Regions from separate parts of the Pseudarthrobacter sp. 05T312 genome, predicted to be linked through region 2. Evidence: riboswitches for the same ligand, from Rfam matches in the RefSeq annotation. Region 2 holds a riboswitch; the other holds the start of a gene.
The links. Region 2 has a riboswitch for cyclic di-AMP ahead of AC1DIP_RS12815 (NlpC/P60 family protein). Riboswitches for the same ligand answer to the same signal wherever they lie in the genome.
Positions count from the first base shown of each region.

Region 1: it holds a riboswitch for cyclic di-AMP, as region 2 does, so the genes downstream of both, AC1DIP_RS18190 (aggregation-promoting factor C-terminal-like domain-containing protein) here and AC1DIP_RS12815 (NlpC/P60 family protein) in region 2, are expected to answer to the same signal.

Region 1 is NZ_JBFTLY010000018.1:77,349-87,809, reverse strand. It holds gene AC1DIP_RS18205 (phosphatase PAP2 family protein) at 51-875, shown strand; gene upp (uracil phosphoribosyltransferase) at 888-1,523, shown strand; gene AC1DIP_RS18195 (VOC family protein) at 1,628-2,032, shown strand; gene AC1DIP_RS18190 (aggregation-promoting factor C-terminal-like domain-containing protein) at 2,209-2,919, opposite strand; cyclic di-AMP (ydaO/yuaA leader) riboswitch at 2,925-3,088, opposite strand; gene AC1DIP_RS18185 (ArnT family glycosyltransferase) at 3,286-5,439, opposite strand; gene AC1DIP_RS18180 (glycosyltransferase family 39 protein) at 5,446-7,545, opposite strand; gene AC1DIP_RS18175 (bifunctional glycosyltransferase family 2/GtrA family protein) at 7,542-8,948, opposite strand; gene AC1DIP_RS18170 (sensor histidine kinase) at 9,035-10,461, opposite strand, start outside.
Region 2 is NZ_JBFTLY010000008.1:133,790-144,250, forward strand. It holds gene mobA (molybdenum cofactor guanylyltransferase) at 1-645, opposite strand, end outside; gene AC1DIP_RS12805 (HNH endonuclease) at 701-1,201, opposite strand; gene AC1DIP_RS12810 (NlpC/P60 family protein) at 1,473-2,246, opposite strand; gene AC1DIP_RS12815 (NlpC/P60 family protein) at 2,410-3,090, opposite strand; cyclic di-AMP (ydaO/yuaA leader) riboswitch at 3,161-3,339, opposite strand; gene AC1DIP_RS12820 (peptidoglycan DD-metalloendopeptidase family protein) at 3,468-4,295, opposite strand; cyclic di-AMP (ydaO/yuaA leader) riboswitch at 4,300-4,500, opposite strand; gene AC1DIP_RS12825 (iron-dependent transcriptional repressor DtxR) at 4,649-5,350, opposite strand; gene serC (phosphoserine transaminase) at 5,645-6,775, shown strand; gene AC1DIP_RS12835 (DUF3027 domain-containing protein) at 6,888-7,397, opposite strand; gene AC1DIP_RS12840 (cold shock domain-containing protein) at 7,404-7,787, opposite strand; gene AC1DIP_RS12845 (hypothetical protein) at 8,010-8,243, shown strand; gene AC1DIP_RS12850 (helicase-associated domain-containing protein) at 8,254-10,461, shown strand, end outside.

The sequences.
Region 1 (10,461 bases), on a different contig from region 2:
AATGATAGTTTCGAGGATACTCAGGTTACTGACCGACGCCGGGAGGCACCATGGACACTCTTCGGGATCGCCTAGGTCTCTGGTTCAAGCCGTATGCGGCTCTGGTCCTCACCTTCCTCGTGGGCGGTGCGATCATCGTATCCCTGGCCTTGCTGGGCGCCGAGGTGTACGACAACGTGGTGGATTCCGCTGGCCTGGCCAACCTGGACAAGCCAGCCCTGGCCCTCTCAGAGAGCCTGCGCAGCCCCGGACTCGACGCTTTCGTTACCGGCTTCACCAATATCGGCGGCGGAATCGGAATGCCCATCCTCGCCAGCATCCTCACCGCCTGGCTGACCTTCCTCAGCCGGAACTGGCGGCCCCTCATCCTGATTGGCGGAGCAGCGGCCGTCTCCATCATGGCCACGACGTTCGGTAAGAAGCTGGTGGGCCGCACGCGCCCGGACCACGCGGATGCGGTACCCCCTTACGAGGATTCACCGTCTTTCCCCAGTGGCCACACCCTGAACACCACCGTGGTGATCAGCCTGGTGGTGTACCTGATCTGCCTCCAGTTCCAGGCCATGGTGGTCCGCGTCTCGGCCATCACGGCCGGCACGCTTTTCATCATCGCCATGGGGCTGAGCCGCGTCTTCCTTGGCCACCACTGGCTGACCGATGTCATGGCCGGGTGGCTGCTCGGCCTGACCTGGGTGGGCGTGGTCATTCTGGCGCACAGGTTGTTCCACTTGGTCCGCAGGCGGGAGCATGCCGGTGCGGCGCCGTCGTTCGACCGTCCAATCGTCCGCGACGTGGTGGCCGAGGAAGTGCACCATAGGGGCGACGGCGGCAGTGAGCACGCCCACGGCGGCCACAACAAGGACACCGCCGGATGATAGTTTTGGGGGATGCGTACTCTCGTTGTTGACCACCCCCTGGTCGCCCACAAGCTCACCGTCCTGCGGGACAAGAACACGCCGTCGCCGGTCTTCCGGCAGCTGACGGAAGAGCTGGTGACGCTGCTGGCCTACGAAGCCACCCGGGAGGTCCGCACCGAGCCCGTCACCATCGAGACGCCTGTCAGCACCACCATCGGTACGGCGTTCACCAAGCCCACCCCGCTGGTGGTCCCCATCCTGCGCGCAGGCCTGGGTATGCTGGAGGGCATGACCAAGCTGGTCCCCACCGCCGAGGTGGGCTTCCTGGGCATGGCCCGGGATGAGGAAACGCTGGACATCATCACCTACGCCGAGCGCCTCCCCGAGGACCTGACCGGCCGGCAGGTATTTGTCCTGGACCCCATGCTGGCCACCGGCGGCACGCTGCGCGAAGCCATCAAGTTCCTGTTAAAGCGGGGCGCTTCGGACGTCACTTGCATCTGCCTGCTCGCGGCTCCGGAGGGCCTGGCCAAGCTGGAGGAGGAACTCGGCGACGCCAACGTGCACATCGTCCTGGCCTCCATCGATGAGAAGCTCAACGAGAAGTCCTACATCGTTCCCGGACTGGGCGACGCCGGCGACCGCCTCTACGGCATCGCCGGGTAGCCTCCCGCCTTTCAGGACTCGACCTGTCGGGACAAGGGCCTTTTTCGACGGCCCCATTTGCGCTGGGCCTTTCCGGGCCGGTGCGCCGCCGCTAGCCTGTGCGGATGGACTGGAAACTCGAACTTGCCTTTGTCCCCGTCTCCGACGTTGACCGCGCCAAGGATTTCTACGTCAACAAGGTGGGCTTCAACGCCGACTACGACGAGCGGCCCTCGGACGACATCCGCTTCGTGCAGCTTACGCCGCCCGGTTCGGCCTGCTCCATCTGCATTGGCGAGGGGCTGACGGACGCACCTCCCGGCACCGGCGCAAACCTGCAGCTGGTGGTCAGCGACATCACGGCAGCTCAGGACTTCCTGAAGAACAACGGCGTGGATGTCAGCGACGTGGACGTCCAGGACTGGGGCCACTTCGTGTATTTCGCCGATCCGGACGGCAACAGGTGGTCTGTCCAGTACATCCCGTGGCGTAACCCCGGGGCAGGCGCGGCGCAGAGCCCTGCACCTTAAACCACTGTGGGCCGCATCCCTCGGGATGCGGCCCGCAGTCTAGGCGGTATTTCCTGCCGGGCCCCACTCCAAGGCGTACGACGGCGGGGGCCGGGACGCGTCGTCGGGCGGCCGTCAATGCTGGAAAGGCTCAGCTGAAGGTGCCGCTTCGTCGCGTTGCGGCAGGGGAGTGGTGCCTAGTACCAGTTGTGCGCCAGGTGGAAGCTCAGTGCGCCGCAGGGGGACTGGTAGCTCTTCTTGATGTAATCCAGGCCCCAGTTGATCTGGGTGCGGTAGTTGGTGAGGTAGTCCGCGCCGGAGCTGGCCATCTTCTCGGCCGGGAGGGATTGGACGATTCCGTACGCCCCGCTGCTGGGATTGGTGGCCGTGGTGGTCCAGTCGGATTCCTTGGTCCACAGGGTCTGCAGGCACTGCATCTGGTCCGGTCCCCAGCCGAACGTGGCCAGTTGGCCGGCCGCGTAGGCCTGGGCGCCCGCAGGATCGTTGACCGCGACGGCGGGTGCAGGCTCGGGTGCGGGGGCAGGGGCGGGCGCCGGTGCGGGAGCAGGCGCAGGGGCTGCCGGTGCGGGAGCGGCGGGCGCTGCTGCCGGAGCCGGTTCAGCCGCCTGCGGCGCTACGCTGATGGCTGCGGGAGCGGGGCTCTCCACCGGGTTGGAGCGGATTTCGCTCTTCTCGATGCTCATTTGGGCGTCAGCTGCTGCCGTGTTTGACTGGGTGGACGATGCCGGGGCCATGCTGCTGGTGGCCTGTCCGGCCGCGCCTACCCCGACCAGCACCGCGCACGATGCCGCAAGAACTGCGGCGCGCTGGCCGAGGGTGGTCTTCTTGGCCTGCTGCTTGGCCCTGTGTTTAGCGTGCAGGCATGATTCTGCCGTGTTTTTGGACATGATTGATCGCCTCTCACACCTGCGGAGTTAGCTGTCGGGTTCGGATGAGGGCATCCGGCCGTACGGAATGAAAATCACGTACTGGCTTAACCCCAAGGGCAGTTATTGCCCGGGACGGTGGGTCCCCCGCCTCTGCCGTTGCTCAATCGGAATCCGGGGAAGCGGCAGAGCTTGGCGTCAACCCGGGATATGCGGTCCGAACGGGGACCGCACCCAATCGACGGTACAGGAAGATTAAGCGGAAGTCACGTTTAGGTAACGGAAGTCACGGATCCAGCGCGTCGGTTTGCGGCAGCGCGAACGGAGGAGTGATGGCCTGAGGCAGTCCGGCCCGCAGGGACTTCCGGCCCGGGCCGGACTGCTTCGCTACTGGCCAGACAGGGCGTACACCGTGGTGCCGCCGATGCTCTGCGCCTGGAAATTGGCTGCCACCCACTCAGTAATCCGGGTTGCCTCATCCGAGCCGCTGGAGGAACGCATGGTTCCGCCCGCGATGAAGAAATGGATCCTTCCCTGGGACACCAGCTCCTGGAACTGCGCCAGCGTTGGGGAGGGGTCGGTGCCGTTGAAGCCGCCCACCGCCATGACCGGAAGTTCGGTTGCCAGTTGGTAACCGGCGGCGTTGTTGGAACCCACCACGGCCGCGGCCCAGGTGTAGCTTGACGCCCCGGCCTGGAGCGCGGTGACCAGGTCGGCCGACGGCGTGGGTGCACCCAGGAGCCCGCCCATGCCTCCGCTGCGGTTCCCGGCAAACCCCGTGCCGCCTTGGGTGCCTTGCTGCCGGAAGCCTTGTCCTCGTGTGCCTTGTCCCGGTGTGCCTTGGGCTGCGTTGCCCGTGCTCCCCGTGCCACTGGGGCCGAATCCGTTCCGGTTGCCCCCGGCGCCACCGGGTGCGCCGCCCGGCCCCGCACCGAACCCTGTCGTGGGTCCTGCGCTGACGATTGCCCCGCTGTGCGCCGCCGACGCCGTGGAGACGGAGTAGGCCAGCGGCCCGGCGAGCGACGCAGCAACGGCGAGCGCCGCCGTCGTCCGCTGCAGGGAGCGGCGGCCCAGGAACCGGTTGAGGCCCACTCCGGCCGCCGCGGCCAGGCCTGCTGCCAGCACCAGCCAGCGCAGCCACGGACCGTAGGCCGATGTGGTGCCCAGCAGCGAAAACGCCGTCAGGGCGGCCGCTGCCACCGCCGCCGCGAGCAGGATTGCAGCGGCCGGCTGCTGCCTGTGCTGCCACAGGAGGACAGCGCCCAGGCCGGTAAGCCCAGCAATTCCCGGCGCGAGCGCCACAGCGTAGTAGGGGTGGATGATGCCGGCCATGAAGCTGAACACCAGGCCCGTCACCAGGACCCACGAGCCCCAGGCCACCACCGACGCACGCACCGGATCCGTCCGCGGTGCCCGCCGGCCCACCCACAGCAGGCCCGCCGCAAGGATCAGGGCGGAGGGAAGCAGCCACGCTATCTGGCCCCCGAACTCGCTGTTGAACATCCGGAACAGGCCGGGGACGCCCCACCCGTTGCCGCCGCCCACGCTGCCCGTCTCGTCGCCCGTCAGCCGCCCCAACCCGTTGTAGCCAAGGGTGAGTTCCAGGATGGAGTTGTCCTGCGACCCGCCAATGTAGGGCCGCATGCCGGCAGGCGTCAGCTCCACGGCCGCGAGCCACCAGCCCGCGGAAACCACCATCGCTGCCCCCGCCGCCGCCAGCCCCAGGAGGCGCCGGCCCAGCCTGCCCGGCGCCGCGACCAGGTAGGCCACGGCGAACCCGGGAACCACCAGCAGGACCTGCAGTTGCTTGGCCAGGAAGCCTAAGCCCAGGAACACGCCGGCCAGCAGGAGCCAGCGCAACCGGCCCTCCTGGATTGCACGGAGGACCCCGTACGCGGCGGCAGTCATGAGCAGCACCAGCAGGGCGTCCGGGTTGTTGAACCGGAACATCAGCGTGGCAACCGGCGTGAGGGCGAGGACGGCAGCGCCCAGCAACCCGGCCCTGTGGGCGAGGGCGGCGTCACCGGTGGCGTGTGCCGCTGCCCGGCGCACCGCAAGGTGGAGCAGCCAGGCGGCCCCGACCCCCATTAGCGCTTGCGGGACCAGGATGCTCCACGGGCTTAAACCGAAGATCCGGACGGACAGCCCCATGATCCACAACGAGGCCGGCGGCTTGTCCACCGTGATGGAGTTGGCGGCGTCCGAGGAACCGAAGAACCACGCGGTCCAGTCCTGCGATCCCGCCTGGGCCGCGGCGGAATAGAACGCGTTGGCCCAGCCTGATGCGCCGAGGTTCCAGAGGTACAGCACGGCCGTTCCTGCCAGTACCGCCGCCAGTTCCAGGTGCCGGCGGAGGGCCAGGGGATCCCGTGGAAGCCGGCCGGACTGTGTTCCGCCGTCCCCGGAAGTCCGGGCTCCGGCCTTCCGGTCTTCGGCTGCGCGTGCTTCGGTTGCGCGGTCTTCGGCTGCGCGTGCCCCGGAGGGCCGCTCAACGCCGGCCGCGGTGCGTGGGTACGGCGGGGTCCGGTAGTGGCTGGCCATGGCGTGCTACTCCGCCAGGCGGTAGACGGTGGAGTTGCCCACGGTCTGTGCCTGGAAGTTCGCCTGTACCCAGGCGGCCACCTCGGAGTTGCCGCCGCGGCCGCCCATGCCGCCTCCGCCCATGCCGCCGCCCTGGATGTAGTATCCGATCTCGCCCCTGGACACCATGTCCTGGAACTCGGCGAGCGTGGGGTACGGATCCCCGCCGTTCCAGCCGCCCAGCGCGATGACGTTGGTGTTCGTTGCCAATTCCAGGCTGGCTGCCTGGCTGGCACCCGAGACGATGGCGGACCATTTCGTGGTGGTGGAGGAGAGCAGCGTGGTCACGGCGGCGTCGGCGGTACCTTCACCGCCGGGGCCACCGGCTGAACCACCAATTCCATTCGCGGGGTCAAAGCCGTTCGCCGGGTCGAACCCGTTACCGCCGGAGGCGGCCCCGTCAGTTCCGGCGTTCGCGTCGGTGCGGTCGGTGCGATCGCCGCGGAACCTCGCGGCCCGGTTCCCAAAGCCGCCTGCCGACGAACCTGCGGGCCCCGACGTCGGAATGGAGCCCGAGTGTGCGGAAGCCGCGGTGGCCAGGGTCCAGGCAGTTGTGCCGAGGCCGCCGGCGAGCAGGGATACGGCGACGACGGCGGCCGCCCCTGCACGCCGGAACCGTCCGCCGGCCCCCAGTGCGTCGAGGCGGAGCAGGATCCCGGCAGCTGCCAGGACACCGAGGACGATCACGGCGATGCGCAGCCAGGGGAGCCACGCGGCGTCCCGGCCCAGGAGTACGGCGGACCAGAGGGACGTGCCCAGGACCGTCACGGCCAGCACCGTCCGGGCCGGCCAGTAGGCGCGGCCCCGCCAAAGTTCCACGGCACCTATGCCAACCAGGGCGGCGATCGCCGGGGCGAGCGCCACGGAGTAGTAGGGGTGGACGATGCCGCTCATGAAGCTGAAGACTCCGGCAGTGACCAGCAGCCAGCCGCCCCACATGATCAGTGCTGCCCGGCTACTAGAGGTGCGCGCTTCACGCCGCGTGAACCACAGGCCGGCCACCAGCAGGACCAGGGCCGCGGGCAACAGCCACGACACTTCGCCGCCAAAGCTGGTCCCGAACATCCGGAGCAGGCCGGCGGCTCCGCCGAATCCGCCGTTCGCTCCGCCGAAGCCCCCTGGTCCGCCGGCCGCTCCTCCTGCGCCGCCGCCGGGCATCCCTTCACCCGAACCAGTGATGCGGGCCAGCCCGTTGTAGCCGAAGGTCAGTTCCAGGAAGCTGTTGGTGGTGGAGCCGGCCATGTAAGGCCGGGCAGCGGCGGGCGTCAGCTGGAACAAGGCAACGTAGCTGCCGGCCACCACAACGATGCCGCCGAGTGCGCCCAGCAGGTGCACCACCCGGCGTCCCACCGGGGCCGGCGCCGCCCACAGGTAGGCCAGCGCCAGCGCCGGTACCACCAGGAACCCCTGCAGCATTTTGGTGAGGAACGCCAGGCCAATCACGGCGCCCGCCGCCACCAGCCACTTCCAGCCCGAGCGCTCGATGGCGCGGGTGGTGAAGTACGCCGCGAGCACCAGGCACAGGGTGAGCATGGCGTCCGGGTTGTTGAATTTGAACATCAGCGCAGCAACGGGCGTCAGGGCCAGGGCACCACCTGCCAGCAGGCCTGCCGCCGGCCCGGAAACCCTCTTGACCGCCAGGTAGAGGAAGCCGACGGCGGCCACGCCCATGAGCGCTTCGGGCACCAGCATGCTCAGGGAGGAGAAGCCGAAGATCCGGCCTGCCAGCGCCGGGATCCACAGCGCTGCGGGTGGTTTGTCAACGGTGATGGCATTGCCGGCGTCGAGCGAGCCGAAGAGGAAGGCGGTCCAGTCCTTGGTGCCGGCCTGGATGGCTGCGGCGTAAAACGAGTTGCCGTAGCCGGTTGCTGCCAGGTTCCACAAGTACAGGACGGCGGTGGCCAGCAGGAGCCCTGCGGCGGAAGGCCGTACCCAGCGCGGTTGGTTTCCGAACGCGTAGCACTTCCAGCGGGGCGCGGTCCCGCCGGCTGCCGGCTGCAGGTCCGGGCCGGCAGAAGGTGCTTGCATGCCGGCAGCCTGGCCGGCAGGAGAAATGGTGGAGGTCATGATGCTGCCGTTTCTGTGGAAGGGGTGGCTTGGGTGCCGGCTTCGGTGTTTTCGCCGGGCTCTGGTGCCGGAACGGTGGTACCGCCCGGGTCGCCCGTTTTCGCCCGCGGAGTCCGTTCCCGGAACACCCAGAGCCGGAACAGCAGGAACCGCACTGCCGTGGCCGCAAGGTTCGCCGCCACGACGGTGAGGACTTCCGCCCACCGGTCAGGCGTCGTCGTCCGGTGCACCAGGGCAAGTGCCCCCGAGGTCAGCACCAGGCCGATGCCGAACACGATCAGCCCCTCGAAATGGTGCCGGACCGGGTTGCCGCCCTGGATGCCGAACGTGAAGCGCCGGTTGGCTCCGGTGTTGGCCACGGCGGTGACCAGCAGGGCCAGGAAGTTTGCCAGCTGCGGATCCATGAAGCCGCGGCAAAACAGGAAGATCAGCAGGTAGGCAAGCGTTGAGGCGGCGCCGATGGCTGCGAACCGGACCAGCTGGCCGAAGAGGCTGCCGCGGCGGGTCTGTTCGTCGGCCCGCGACGACGCGGGCAGCGGCCCCCGCGCCAGGGCTGCGCGCAGTTCCGGGATCGGGATCCGGCCGTAGACCAGGTCGCGGGTGAGCCGTGCCATCCCACGGACGTCGGCCAGCGCTGTGCGGACCACGTCAACGCTGGAATCGGGATCGTCGATCCAGTCCACAGGGACTTCATGGACGCGGAGGCCGCAGCGTTCGGCCAGGACCAGCAGCTCGGTGTCGAAGAACCAGGAGTTGTCCACCGTGTAGGGGAGGATCTGCTGTGCGACATCGGCCCGGATGGCCTTGAACCCGCACTGGGCATCACTGAACCGCGCGGCCATCAGGGAATGGAGCATCAGGTTGTAGCTGCGCGAAATGAACTCACGCTTGGGTCCGCGGACAACCCGGGAGTTGCGGGTCAGGCGGGTGCCGATTGCCAAGTCCGAGTGCCCGGAAATCAGGGGTGCCAGCAACGGGGGCAGCGCCGCCAGGTCGGTGGAAAGGTCCACGTCCATGTAGGCCAGGACCGGAGACGGGGAAGCCAGCCACACTTTCCGCAGCGCATTCCCGCGGCCCTTCTCATCCAGGTGGACCACCGCCACCTCCGGGAACTCGCGGGCCAGCCGTTCGGCGATCTTCAGGGTCCCGTCCGTGCTGGCGTTGTCCGCCACGGTGATCCGGAAAGTATGCGGGAAGGTATCCAGCAGGTGCCCGTGGAGCCTGCGGAGGCATTCCTCGAGGTCGCGCTCCTCGTTGAAGACGGGGACGGTGACATCAAGGACGGGGACGGCGGTGCGCGTGTCCACGGGGGCGCGCCGTACGGCACGTCCCCGGGAAGGAAGGCCCGGCGGCGCCACCGCGGCGTCCTGCAGGGTTCCTGAAGTGGAGTCGGTGAGCGTCATGCATCAACAGTGGCTCCGCCGTATTTGTGGGCTTTAGGCGCAACCTGTGACGTGCCTGTGTAAGTCAGGGCAGGGCGGAACGCCGGTCAGGATGCGGCGGAGCCGGCGGCCGGAAGGCGGACCGCGAACTCGGTCCTGCCCGGCCGCGATACCAGTTCCACGGTGCCGCCGTGGGCCATGACGATGGATTCGACAATGGACAGGCCCAGGCCGGAGGAACCTTCGGAGCCGGACCGGGCGGCGTCCGCACGGGTGAAGCGCGAGAAGATGCTGCCCTGGAATTCGGCCGGTATGCCGGGCCCGTCATCGGTGACCGTGACCACCACGCTTCCGTCGGCCGAGCGCATCACGCCGGTGGTCACGGTGGTCCCGGCCGGCGTGTGCTTCCGGGCGTTGGAGAGCAGGTTCGCCAACACCTGGTGGAGCTGCGTGGTGTCCCCGCGGACAGTGACGGGTTCGTCGGGCAACTGCAGCTTCCAGGTGTGGTCCGGGGCCATGACCTTTTCGTCGCTGACGGTTTCGACCACCAGCTGGGTCAGGTCCACGTCCGTCGCTTCGGTGGCCTTGCCCTCATCCAGCCGGGCCAGCAGCAGCAGGTCCTCCACCAGCGCGGTCATGCGCTCCGACTGGCTTTGCACCCGTCCCAGCGACTTCTGGCCGTCCTCGGTCAGGGGCTCGGTCATGCGCATCAGTTCGGTGTAGCCGCGGATGGCAGTCAGCGGAGTGCGAAGTTCGTGGGAGGCGTCGGCCACGAACTGGCGCACCTTCATCTCGCTGCGCTGCCGGGCTTCCAGCGCACTGGAGACGTTGTCCAGCATCAGGTTAAGGGCATGGCCCACGCTGCCCACCTCGGTGGTGGGGTGCGCCGCGGAGGCCGGCACGCGCACCGCCAGGGCTACCTCACCGGCGTCGAGCGGCAGCTTGGAAACCTTGGTGGCGACGTCGGAGAGCTGCTCCAGCGGCCGCATGGTCCGCCGGATCAACGCCGTGCCGGCCAGGCCGATCAGGACCAGGCCGCCGAGCGAAACCAGCACCATTGTCAGGACCAGTGACGCCTCGGTGCTCTGTTTCGTTGCCAGCGGCAGGCCGGTGATCACTACATCGCCGTAAGGGGTTGCGGTGGCCATGAGACGGTAGTCGCCGTTGGAGAGCTCGCGGTTGACCGGCACGCCGTTGTGGGGGAGGGCCTGCAGTGTGGCCACGTCACGGGAGTTCAGCGCGGTGCGGGTGGCATCCGAGGAGAGGAAGCCCGCTTCCCGGCTGATCTGCCCGTTCACCACCCGGGCGTTGAGCGTGCCTACGCTCTGCCCGCGCGCGTCCAGGGGGTCGGGGCGGCCGGAAGGGTTGCCTTCCGGTGGACGCCCGCGGGAGGCCAGCATCAGCTGCGCATCGAGCTGGTTGGTGAGGACGACATCCATCGAGGCGTAGCTGACCACCCCGATGGCGCCGGAGATGGCCACCAGGAGGGCCATGGACAGCAGGATCAGCCGGGTACGGAGGTGCCAGGTGGCGG
Region 2 (10,461 bases):
ACCCAGCGCGGCAGCATCGTCCCAGGTGTCCACATCGGCGGTGGACCCGGCGGGGACTGTGACAAGCTGCACGTCCAGACTAGCAAGGAGAGCCCTGACCGAGCCGTTGACCAGGGCGTTGCGTGAAGCCAGGGCGGCGCAGGAGCTTTTTAACCCAGCCGTGCTGTAAAAGCCTGCCAGCGGCTGGACCCTGCCGTCTTCGGAACAGGCCACCACCCCGCCCGGGCCGACGCCGGCATCGGACTGCAACAGTGCGTCCCGCAGCACTGCCACCGCCTGGGAGGCCAACGGCATGTCGCACGCCAGCACCAGGGAGTAGGGGGCTCCTCCACCGTTCCTCGCCAAGGTATCCAGGCCTGCGGCAATCGCAGCCGCGGGACCAGAAAAGGCCGGCTCCTCCCGGCATGCCAGCAGGCCGGCGGGGCGGATCGACGGGGGCAGCGGGTGGCTCTCCCCGGCTTCAGCCGGCAGGCCTCCCGCATCGCCGACAACCACGGTCAGCCGGGCACCGGCCGCCGCGGCAACGGCGCGCTCCAGGAGGGTTTGGCCACGGAAGACCAACGACTGCTTGGGTATGCCGCCCAGGCGGGATGATCGCCCCCCGGCAAGGATCAGGGCATCAAAGGCCAAGCTGTTCTTGTCCACTCCCCCAGCCTAGCGACCATCCCCTGTTCCGATGCCGGGAGGCGCCGGGAAACAGTCAGGCAGCGCGCTCCGGCAGCAGGAAGGGATCCCATGCGGGGGTCGGCTTCTCCAGTTCCTTGATCTGCCAGATCGTCCCGTGGGGGGGCTCGGGGACAAACCGAAGGGTCCACCCCATCTCGGCGGGAGTGTGGTCACCCTTGACGTTGTTGCACCGCAGGCAGGCGGCCACCAGGTTCTCCCAGGAATCGGCACCCCCACGCGACTTTGGGTGAACGTGGTCGATTGTGTGCGCGGCCTTGCCGCAGTACGCACATTTGTGGCCGTCCCGCCGGAGTACGCCCCTGCGGCTGACTGCCGTTGAGTGGTTGTACCGGGGCCGGATGTAACGGTTGAGGAGGATCACGGACGGGCGGCCCAGGACGTCGGTGGGTCCCACCACCGGGTCGTCCCCCTCGGCAACCACGCTTGCCTTGCCCGTGAGCACAAGCACCAGCGCCCGGCGGAAAGTGATAACCGCCAGCGGTTCATATCCAGCATTCAGAACGAGAGTGCGCATGCACTTACCTCTTCACGGCCGCACCCGTCAGGGGCACGAGGGCCGGCTGCCCTCGGCATGTCCGGGCTATGGATCGACATCACAAGAGTAAACAAAGAAGTGCAAAATCAGGTAATCGCCGCCCCGGAGGCCCATTCCGTCCCCGGGACAGGGAAAAGGCGGGGACTGCGGCGGCAACCCCAGTAAGCGCAAAGGACCCCCGCCTTGCTGGCGGGGGTCCTTTGGCAAGCAGTACACTGGCCGGCGCTGGTTCAGGCCGGCACGGGAATGCCTAACGTACGCGGATGGCTACCGGTCCGGAGCCAACATTGGCGCTGAAGACCACGGTGTCGTTGCCGTTGAAGCCGCCGTGGACGGCCATGCCGTTACCGGCGTAAACGGCGATGTGGGCCATGCCGCCGCCACCGTCGGCGTAGTACAGCAGGTCGCCGGGCTGGGCCTGCGACATGGGCACGGTGTCACCCAGCGACAGGTAGCCTGCCGGCCAGTCGTGGAAGTGGATGCCGACGGCGGCCAGTGCGTTGGTCACCAGCATGGTGCAGTCCTGGTGCACGCCGAGCTGGGCGTAAGCGGCGGAGAGGATGGCTGCACCCTTCCCGCTTGCGGAAACCTGGGGGGCGGGAGCGGTGGGAGCAGAGGCCGTAACAACCTTGGCCGTGGCCTTGGGAGCAGCAACAGGCTGCGCCACCGGAGCGGGAGCAGCTTCCTGCACCTGGACCTGGGGCTCAGGCTCTGCGACGGGAGCCGGCGTGGTGGTGACGGCAGGCTTCTCGTAGCTGATGGCAATGGTGGAAGCTGCGGAAATCGGGGCGTCGACGGCGGATTCGACTTCCAGCTGGGACGCCGGAGCGGAATCGCGCTTGACGTTGGCGTCGGCAGCGTTGGCTGCGAGGCCGCTGGTCAGGACCAGGCCGGAAGCCGCAGCGATAACAGCAGCCTGGCGGCCCATGCCACCGGCGTTGTCGCTGACAGCTTTGGCAATGATGGCGATCGAGTTGGTTTTGGTGACCTCGGCGCGGTGCCGTGCGGTAGCACGAGTCGTCATGAGTTCTCTCTTTCGTTTTTCCTTCGGACCGCGTGTAGGCAGGCAAAGGGGGCTGGACGCGCCGGCATCTTGGGGGTACGCCGGCGCATCCCGAACGGGGATCTGGTTTCTAGCGGAAAAGCTGTGGGCAAAGAAATAGCCCTTGGAGCGCTAAGCCCAAGAACTACTTGTTGAGGTGGTAGTACGAAGAGGTACCGGTGGCTGCGGGCGAGTGCAGCAGCGTGCCCTGGGAGGGGTTAAGCGCGCTGATCATCATGCCGTTGCCGACGTAGATGCCTACGTGCGCGCCACCATTCTGGACAACGAGGTCGCCCGGCTGCGGGGTGGAGGTGGGGGTCATGATGCTCCACGCGTTGGTGCGGGGGATGCTGATCCCGGCCTGCGCGTAGACCCACTGGACGAACCCGGAGCAGTCCCAGCCGGTGACCGGGCTGGTGCCGCCCCACACGTAGGCGTGGCCGATGCCGGTGTAGGCGATGGCTGCAATGCCGGAGGTTGCGGCGGACACAGTCTCGGCGGCCTTGGCGGCGGGAGCGGCGTCCTGGCCTGCGGTCGCGGTGGCGGCGCGCTCGGCTGGTGCGGTGGACTGGGGACGCACCGCTTCGACCTTCGGAGCGGCGGTGGTCTTGACGACCGGGCGCTCGAAGGAAACCGTCGCCGTGGGGGCAGCGGTGACGGCCAGTGCAGTCTGTGCCGAGCCGGATTCGGTGGATGCAGAGACACCGGCGGTGGTGTCAGCTGCGTTTGCCGGCAGGCCCATGCTCAGGATGAGGCCCGATGCGGCTGCCACTACGGCAGCCTGGCGGCCTACGGTCCCGGCATTTGCACTCACGGCCCTGGACACGGCGTCCAAGGGGCTGGTGCGAACCGTTTGCGCACGGTGGCGCGCAGAATGATGGCGTGAAGACACGAAGGTAGCCTCTCCCAATGCCTGCGAGGTGAGCTGTCGGATTCGGATGGGAGTCACCCGGCCACACTGCTTCCTGGGAAGCTCGTGACTTAACCCCAAGGCCTTCTGGAGAGAAGGCCAAAATTGGTTCCCCCGCCCCTGCCAGACGATGAAATGCGAACGGACCTTGAGCGGTGGCAGAGTTAGGCAATCCACTCAAGAGCGTCAACTTCGGAAAAGTTGACGCGAGTTAGACGGTACAGCAGTTTTGTTTCAATGTCACATTCAGGTCACGGCAGGTCACTGCGATCTGAGAGTGAGCAATCATTCGGTTACAGCCAGCCCATGGGATCGACCACTTCGCCGTTGACCTGCACCTCGAAGTGCAGGTGGCAGCCGGTGGAGGCACCCGTAGTGCCGCTGAGTGCCACGACTTCTCCACGGGAGACCGTCTGGCCCACCTTGACGTTGAAGGACGACAGGTGGTTGTACGTGGTTTCCAGCCCGTTGCCATGGTCGATGACCACCCGGTTTCCGCCGCCGAACTGGTGCCAGCCCGCGAAGGTAACGGTGCCGGTCGCAGCGGCCAGGACGGACGTCCCGCATTGCGCCACGAAGTCCTGGCCTCGGTGGAAGTCGCCGGAGCCGCCGGTAATCGGGCTCACCCGGTATCCGAACGGTGAGGCGGTGGTGAGGGTGGCAAGTGGTGCAGCCAGGGTGCCGGCCGACGCGGCCCGGGTGACCGAGCCCGCTGACTGGGCGCTCAGGAGCTGCTTGAGCTTCCCGTCGGGGTCAGCCTGGGTCACCACGGCCGAGCGGCTGAAGTCGATCTGGGCGCCAATATCGGCGGAAATCTGCGGCTGCGGACTGACGGAGGATGCCGCCAGGGGCGCGTTGCCGGACGCATCAGTGGCCATGACCGGGCTGGTGGCGGGCACTGTGACCGTCAGCACCAGGCCGGTGGCGGCCAGGGCGATTCCGGCCTTCTGGCCGATCCCGCTTGCGGCGGCGAATTCCGTTACCTGCCGCAGGGGCCCCCGGCGGCGGCGCGCGTCGCGATGCAGATCGCGGGGGCGCTCCGCTGCTGCGTCTTCGACAACCCGGGGTGCCGAAGGGGGGCTGGCTGCGCGGCGGCGCCCCCTGGAGGTCTGCGTGGTCAAGAAGGGTTCCTCTCTGGAAAAGCCTGCGGAGTTAGCTGTCGGATTCGGGTCAGAGAGATCAAGGACCCGGCCCGTCACGGCAAGCTTCTGCACAGGGGTATTCCCGGAAGAATCCTTCACTGGAGAGGCTTGCTGCTGACGGACTTCACCCCAAGGCAGTCCCCCGCTGCCGCTTGTGGTTCCCCCGCCTCTGCCAGTAACAACTCGTGCACCCGATCCGCTGGCAGAGCTCGGCTCCGGATCGGGTAACGCTTAAGTATCAACGAATGGTTCCACTATAGGGCCTTAAGACCCTAGGTAACAATTCCGTTATCTTTGCTTGGAAGTGCCTCGTCGGGGTACAAGGCCGGGCGTCAGGCCTGGGCCACGGCAACGAAAACGTGGGCGGCGACCTCGGGCGGCAGCTCCAGTGCGCCCTCGATGCCAGAGACCCGCACGGAGATGTAATCACCCACGCGTTCCAGCGCCACGGCGGCACCGGGCCGGATTCCGCCTTCGTCAAGTTGCGCCAGCAGTTCCGGTTCCACCTGGATTGGTTCAGCGAGCCGGCTGATGGTGACAACAGAGGCCGGAGCATAGCCCTTCATGGCCTCGACCAGGCTGATGGCCCCGTCGGCGCCACCGCGGGCAGGCTGTCCACCCAAAGCGGCGAGCCCGGGGATGGGGTTGCCGTAGGGCGATTCGGTGGGGTGGTCCAGCATCTCGTAAATGCGCCGCTCAACCCGCTCGCTCATGACATGTTCCCAGCGGCAGGCTTCGTCATGCACGTAGGCCCAGTCCAGGCCGATGACGTCGGCCAGCAGGCGTTCGGCCAGCCGGTGCTTGCGCATGACCTCGGTGGCCCGCTTGCGGCCGGTGTCCGTAAGTTCCAGGTGCCGGTCACCGGAGACGACCACGAGCCCGTCGCGCTCCATCCTGCCGATGGTCTGGGACACGGTAGGACCGGAGTGGCGCAGGCGCTCGGCAATACGGGCCCGGAGGGCGACGATGTTTTCTTCCTCAAGCTCCAGGATGGTCCTGAGGTACATCTCCGTAGTGTCGATCAGATCCGTCATCCAGCTCAGCTCCTCGAGCGCAGTACCTTGCGTTGTCCCACCGTATCGCCTCTTCCCGCGAGGTAGTTCGGGGGCCAGCTTAGCCTATTTTGAGTTTGTCCGAATAGCCGCGCTTCCTGCGGTACCGCACGGGCGGCCCGTCTCAATGTCTGGACTTTGGGCCCGCCGGCTCCCGCCGCCCCTGCCATTCAGGCAGAATGGTGAAGGCCCGCTGCGCAGCCATCGCCTGCTGCCGGCCGAGCCATGACCCGCCCGTCCGGACCAAACTTTCGTCCCCGCCGAATTGGAGCACCTGTGAGCGACACCAGCATCACGATCCCCGCCGACCTCCTGCCGAAGGATGGGCGGTTCGGCGCCGGCCCGTCCAAGGTCCGCCAGGAACAGATCGATGCGCTGGCAGCAGCGTCCAAGACCATCCTCGGCACCTCGCACCGGCAGGCGCCGGTCAAAAACCTGGTGGGATCTGTCCGCGAAGGGCTGAGCCAGTTCTTCCGCGCCCCGGAGGGCTATGAAGTGGTCCTCGGAGTGGGCGGCTCCACCGCTTTCTGGGACGTCGCCAGCTTCGGCCTCGTGGAGAAGAAGGCCCAGCACCTGTCCTTCGGCGAGTTCGGATCCAAGTTCGCCGCCGCTACCAACAAGGCGCCCTTCCTGGAGGCGTCCTCGATCATCAAGTCCGAGCCGGGCACGCGGCCGGCGGCCCAGGCCGAGGCCGGCGTTGATGTTTATGCCTGGCCCCAGAACGAGACCTCCACCGGTGTGGCTGCCCCCGTCACGCGCGTTTCCGGAGCCGACGAGGGATCGCTGGTCCTGGTGGACGCCACCTCCGCGGCCGGCGGCCTGGACGTGGACGTTGCCCAAAGCGACGTCTACTACTTCGCCCCGCAGAAGAACTTCGCCTCCGACGGCGGCCTCTGGCTGGGCCTGTTCTCCCCCGCCGCGATCGAGCGTGCCGCACGGATCAAGGCCGCCAACCGTTGGATCCCGGACTTCCTGGATCTCCAGACCGCGATCGACAACTCCCGCCTGAACCAGACGTACAACACGCCGTCGCTGTCCACGCTGGTCACCCTGGACGCCCAGGTCCAGTGGCTGAACGCCAACGGCGGCCTGGATTTCGCGACCGCACGCACCGCCGACTCCGCCGGACGCATCTACAGCTGGGCGGATGCCTCCGAGTTCGCCACCCCGTTTGTGGCCAAGGCGGAGGAACGCTCCAACGTCATTGCCACCATCGACTTCGACGAGTCGGTTGATGCGGCGGCTGTAGCCAAGGTCCTGCGCGCCAACGGCATCGTGGACACTGAGCCCTACCGGAAGCTGGGCCGCAACCAGCTGCGCATTGCCACCTTCGTGGCCATCGAGCCCAGCGATGTCTCAGCCCTGCTGTCCAGCATCGACTACGTGGTGGGCGAGCTGCGGAAGTAGGCGCGGAGAACAGTCAGGACAACATACGACGGCGCCGCCCGGGTTCATCCCGGACGGCGCCGTTTTCGTTTGTCCCCGGCCGGGGTGGCCGGCTTCCCGGCGACGGGTGCGGTCAGGCTTCCGCCTGGGTGCCGGCCTCGTCTGTTGGATCCTCCGCCGCTGTTTCCTGGCTTGCGGATTCCGGGGCAGCCGTTTCCTGGCTGTCTGCTTCGGACTCCTGCTGCTGGTCCTCGGGGCGGACACGCTCGGCCCAGGGCACCCACTCCGGGGCCAGGATCGAATCTTCCGACGGCAGGAGGCCCAGCTCATTGACCGTGACTACTTTCGAGCGGGAGTTGCGCGTCAGCACCGCGTACCACTGCCACCCCGCGTATCCGGGCAGCCTGGACTCAAACAGGTGCGTGACCAGCCGGTCGCCCTCGCTCTTGGCGGCCAGGTGCGGCCCGATGGTGCCCGCAGGCGTGATGCCCTCCACGGCGGTCCGGGCATTGTCCACGGCGGCGGCCAGGAAAGCGTCCGGCTTGCCGGTGCGCCACACGGGCACGCCTGCCTTGCGCTTGGGGGGAGTCTTGGCAGCCTGCTCCTGCACCGGCGTGCCCGGCTGTTCAGAATCGGGAGTCATGGGCGCCTAAACGTCGAGCTCGTCGGCGACCTTGCGGAGGGCGGCAGCAATGGCCTTGCCCTTGTTGCCGTCCGGGTACTTGCCCTTGGACAAGGTCCCTGACAGGTTGTCCAGGACCGTTACCAGGTCCTGGACCAGCGGGGCAAGGTCCTTGGCGCTCGGGCGCTTGGCCTTGGCAATAGAGGGAGTCTTGTCCAGGACGCGCAGGCCCAGCGCCTGGGCGCCCTTGCGTCCGTCGGCTACGCCGAACTCCACCCGGGTGCCGGCTTTGAGCTCGCTGACGCCTTCGGGCAGCGACGACTTGGGCAGGAAGACCTCCTGGCCGTCCTCGCCCGCGAGGAACCCAAAGCCCTTATCCTTGTCATACCACTTGACCTTGCCGGTAGGCACGTAATCAACCTTCTTCGTTCTGCTGTCATGAGACACGGCCGGCCTCCACCGCATCCGCATGGTTGTGCGGGTTCAGGGTATGGCGAACCGGGACCGTGTTGGTCTGTATGCTTCAAGGTTATCCTGCCGCATGGCCTATCGACGCTTTGGGCGGCACTGTTCCGCCGCAGGCGCAAGGCCCCGCTTTACCCGCACCGCGCCGGGCGCGGTAGCGTTGCGTCCATGACTCCCTCGCGTTACCGGCGGCCGCTGATGGTCCTCGCCGCAGTTGTTGCCGTGCTGTCCCTGATAGCCGTGGCAGCTGTCATGGCCCTGGCCTTCGCCGGTTCGGTAGCCCCCACCTGGATCACCTACACCGCGCTGTACGGCCTTCCCGTAGCTTTCATCCTGATGCTCCTGCTGGTCCTGGACGGAGTTGCCGCCCGGCGGCGGGCGGGAAGGGCCCAGCAGCGGTAACGTTGGACTGATGTCCCTCATTCGCGCGCTTGGCAAGGACCTGGAGGCACGCAGCGACGATTCGTTGCGGGCGTTGTTCGCCGCGCGGCCGGACCTCATCACCCCTTCCGTTCCTGACTTCGCTGCCCTCGCAGCCCGCGCGAGCTCCCGGGTCAGCGTCCAACGCGCCCTGGAGCGGCTCAACCGTCCCCACATGCAGGTCCTGGAGACCCTGCACCTGTGCACCAACACCGACACCGGGCACAGCGCCTCCGCCGAAGCCGTGCACAAACTGATCCACGGTTCCACACTTGCCACTGTCGACCGAATCCTGGCCGGCCTGCAGGAGCTCGGCCTGGTGCACCCCGCCGCTCCCCCGCACGGCACGCCGCCACCGGCGGCCAGCCAGCCGTACTACCTCCCCGTGGGCTCGCTCAAGGATGTGGTGGGAATCTATCCGGCCGGCCTGGGGCGCAGCTATACCGAACTGGTCCGCCTGCAGCCGGCTTTCGCCCAGCGGGCGGTACAACTGGTCTCAGAACTGCACCGCAGCGGCTTCGCGATCCACGATGCCACCACGCCCATGGAAGCAGCACTGGCCCTTCAGCACTGGACGTCCTCACCGGAGGCCCTGCAGGACATCCTCGCCGGTGCCCCGGAACGGACGACGGCGCTGCTCGCCAGGTTCCGGAACTGGGCCATGGGTGCCGTCCCCCAGGCACAGCGGAAAGCATCGGTCACGACGGAAGGGTCCGACGTCGGGCCTGTTGACTGGCTCCTTGCCCGCGGGCTGCTGGTTCCGCTGGACGCAGCCCACGTGGAACTGCCCCACAGCGTGGGACTGGCTTTGCGCGGCGGTGCGATCATCAATGACTTCACTTTGTCGCCGCCGGTCCCGGAGCTTGGCCGGACCACGGCGGCGCTGCGCAGGAACGCGGCCCTGAGCGCCATCTCCGAAACCCTGCGGCTGGTCTCCGAGCTGCTGCACGCCGTCCGGGAACACCCCCTTGCCACACTGCGCAGTGGTGGCGTGGGCGTCCGCGAAGTGCGCCGCCTGGCCGAACACCTGCGGATAGACCAAAGCGCGGTCGGCCTGCTCCTGGAGCTGTGCGGGCTGTCCGGCCTGATCCGCCTCGACGTCGACTCCTCCTCGTGGGTACAGCCGCCCGAACTGGAATGGCTGGTCCTTCCCCGGCAGGAACAATGGCTGTGGCTGGTGAACGCCTGGCTGGCCAGCGAACGCGTGCCGTCCATGGTGGGCCAGCCCGTGAACTCAGCCCCGGGCGCAGCGGCGGTCCGGTCAGCGGCCGGAGCCACCATCGCCGCACTGTCCGCCGGGGCGCAGCGGCCTGACGCTCCGGTGGTCCGCAAACGGATCCTGGAGATCCTGCATGAGCTCACCCAAGAGGTGTCCGCGTCCGACGGTGCCGCGCCCGTGCTGGACGCCGCCGCTGTCCTGCAGCGCGCCGAGTGGTCGCAGCCGCGGATGGCCAGGCGGTTCAGCTCGCTGATCCGCGGCGTGTTGGCCGAAGCGGAGCTGCTGGGCCTGGTGGGCTCGGGGGCGCTGAGCCAGTTAGGGAGTGCTTTCGCCGAAGACAACCCCGATGCCGCCCTCGCCATCCTGGGCGAACACCTGCCGGCGGCCCTCAACCATGTGCTGCTGCAGGCCGACCTCACCGCGGTTGCGCCCGGCTACCTCACTCCCGCGCTGACCGAAAAGCTCCTGGCCATGGCCGACGCCGAGGGGCAGGGACCGGCCACGATCTACCGGTTTTCCGGGGCATCCATCAAGCGGGCCCTGGACCACGGCTACGACGCCGCAGGCCTGCTAGGCTTCCTGCGTGAACACTCCGCGACGGCGGTGCCCCAGCCGCTGGAGTACCTCGTGGAGGATACGGCCTCCCGGCATGGCAGGCTCCGCGTGGGCCAGGCCGCCAGCTTCATCCAAAGCGATGACGAAGCTGCCCTGCGCGAGCTGCTGGCAGGGCCCAAGGCCGCCCAGCTGGGCCTGGCCAGGTTGTCGCCAACCGTTGTCACGTCGTCGTCGCCGCCGCGTGAACTCGCCACCGCCCTCCGGAGCCTCGGGCTGTCCCCGTCCGTGGACGGCGCTGAACCCGCCCACCTGCGCCGTGCCGCCCCGGCGCAGGAAAGCAGCCGCCCCGTCTACACGGCACCGAGGATGGCGCCGCCGGCGGAGGACGTTGAAGCCCAGCTGGCGGTGCTTCGGAAGGCGGGTCCC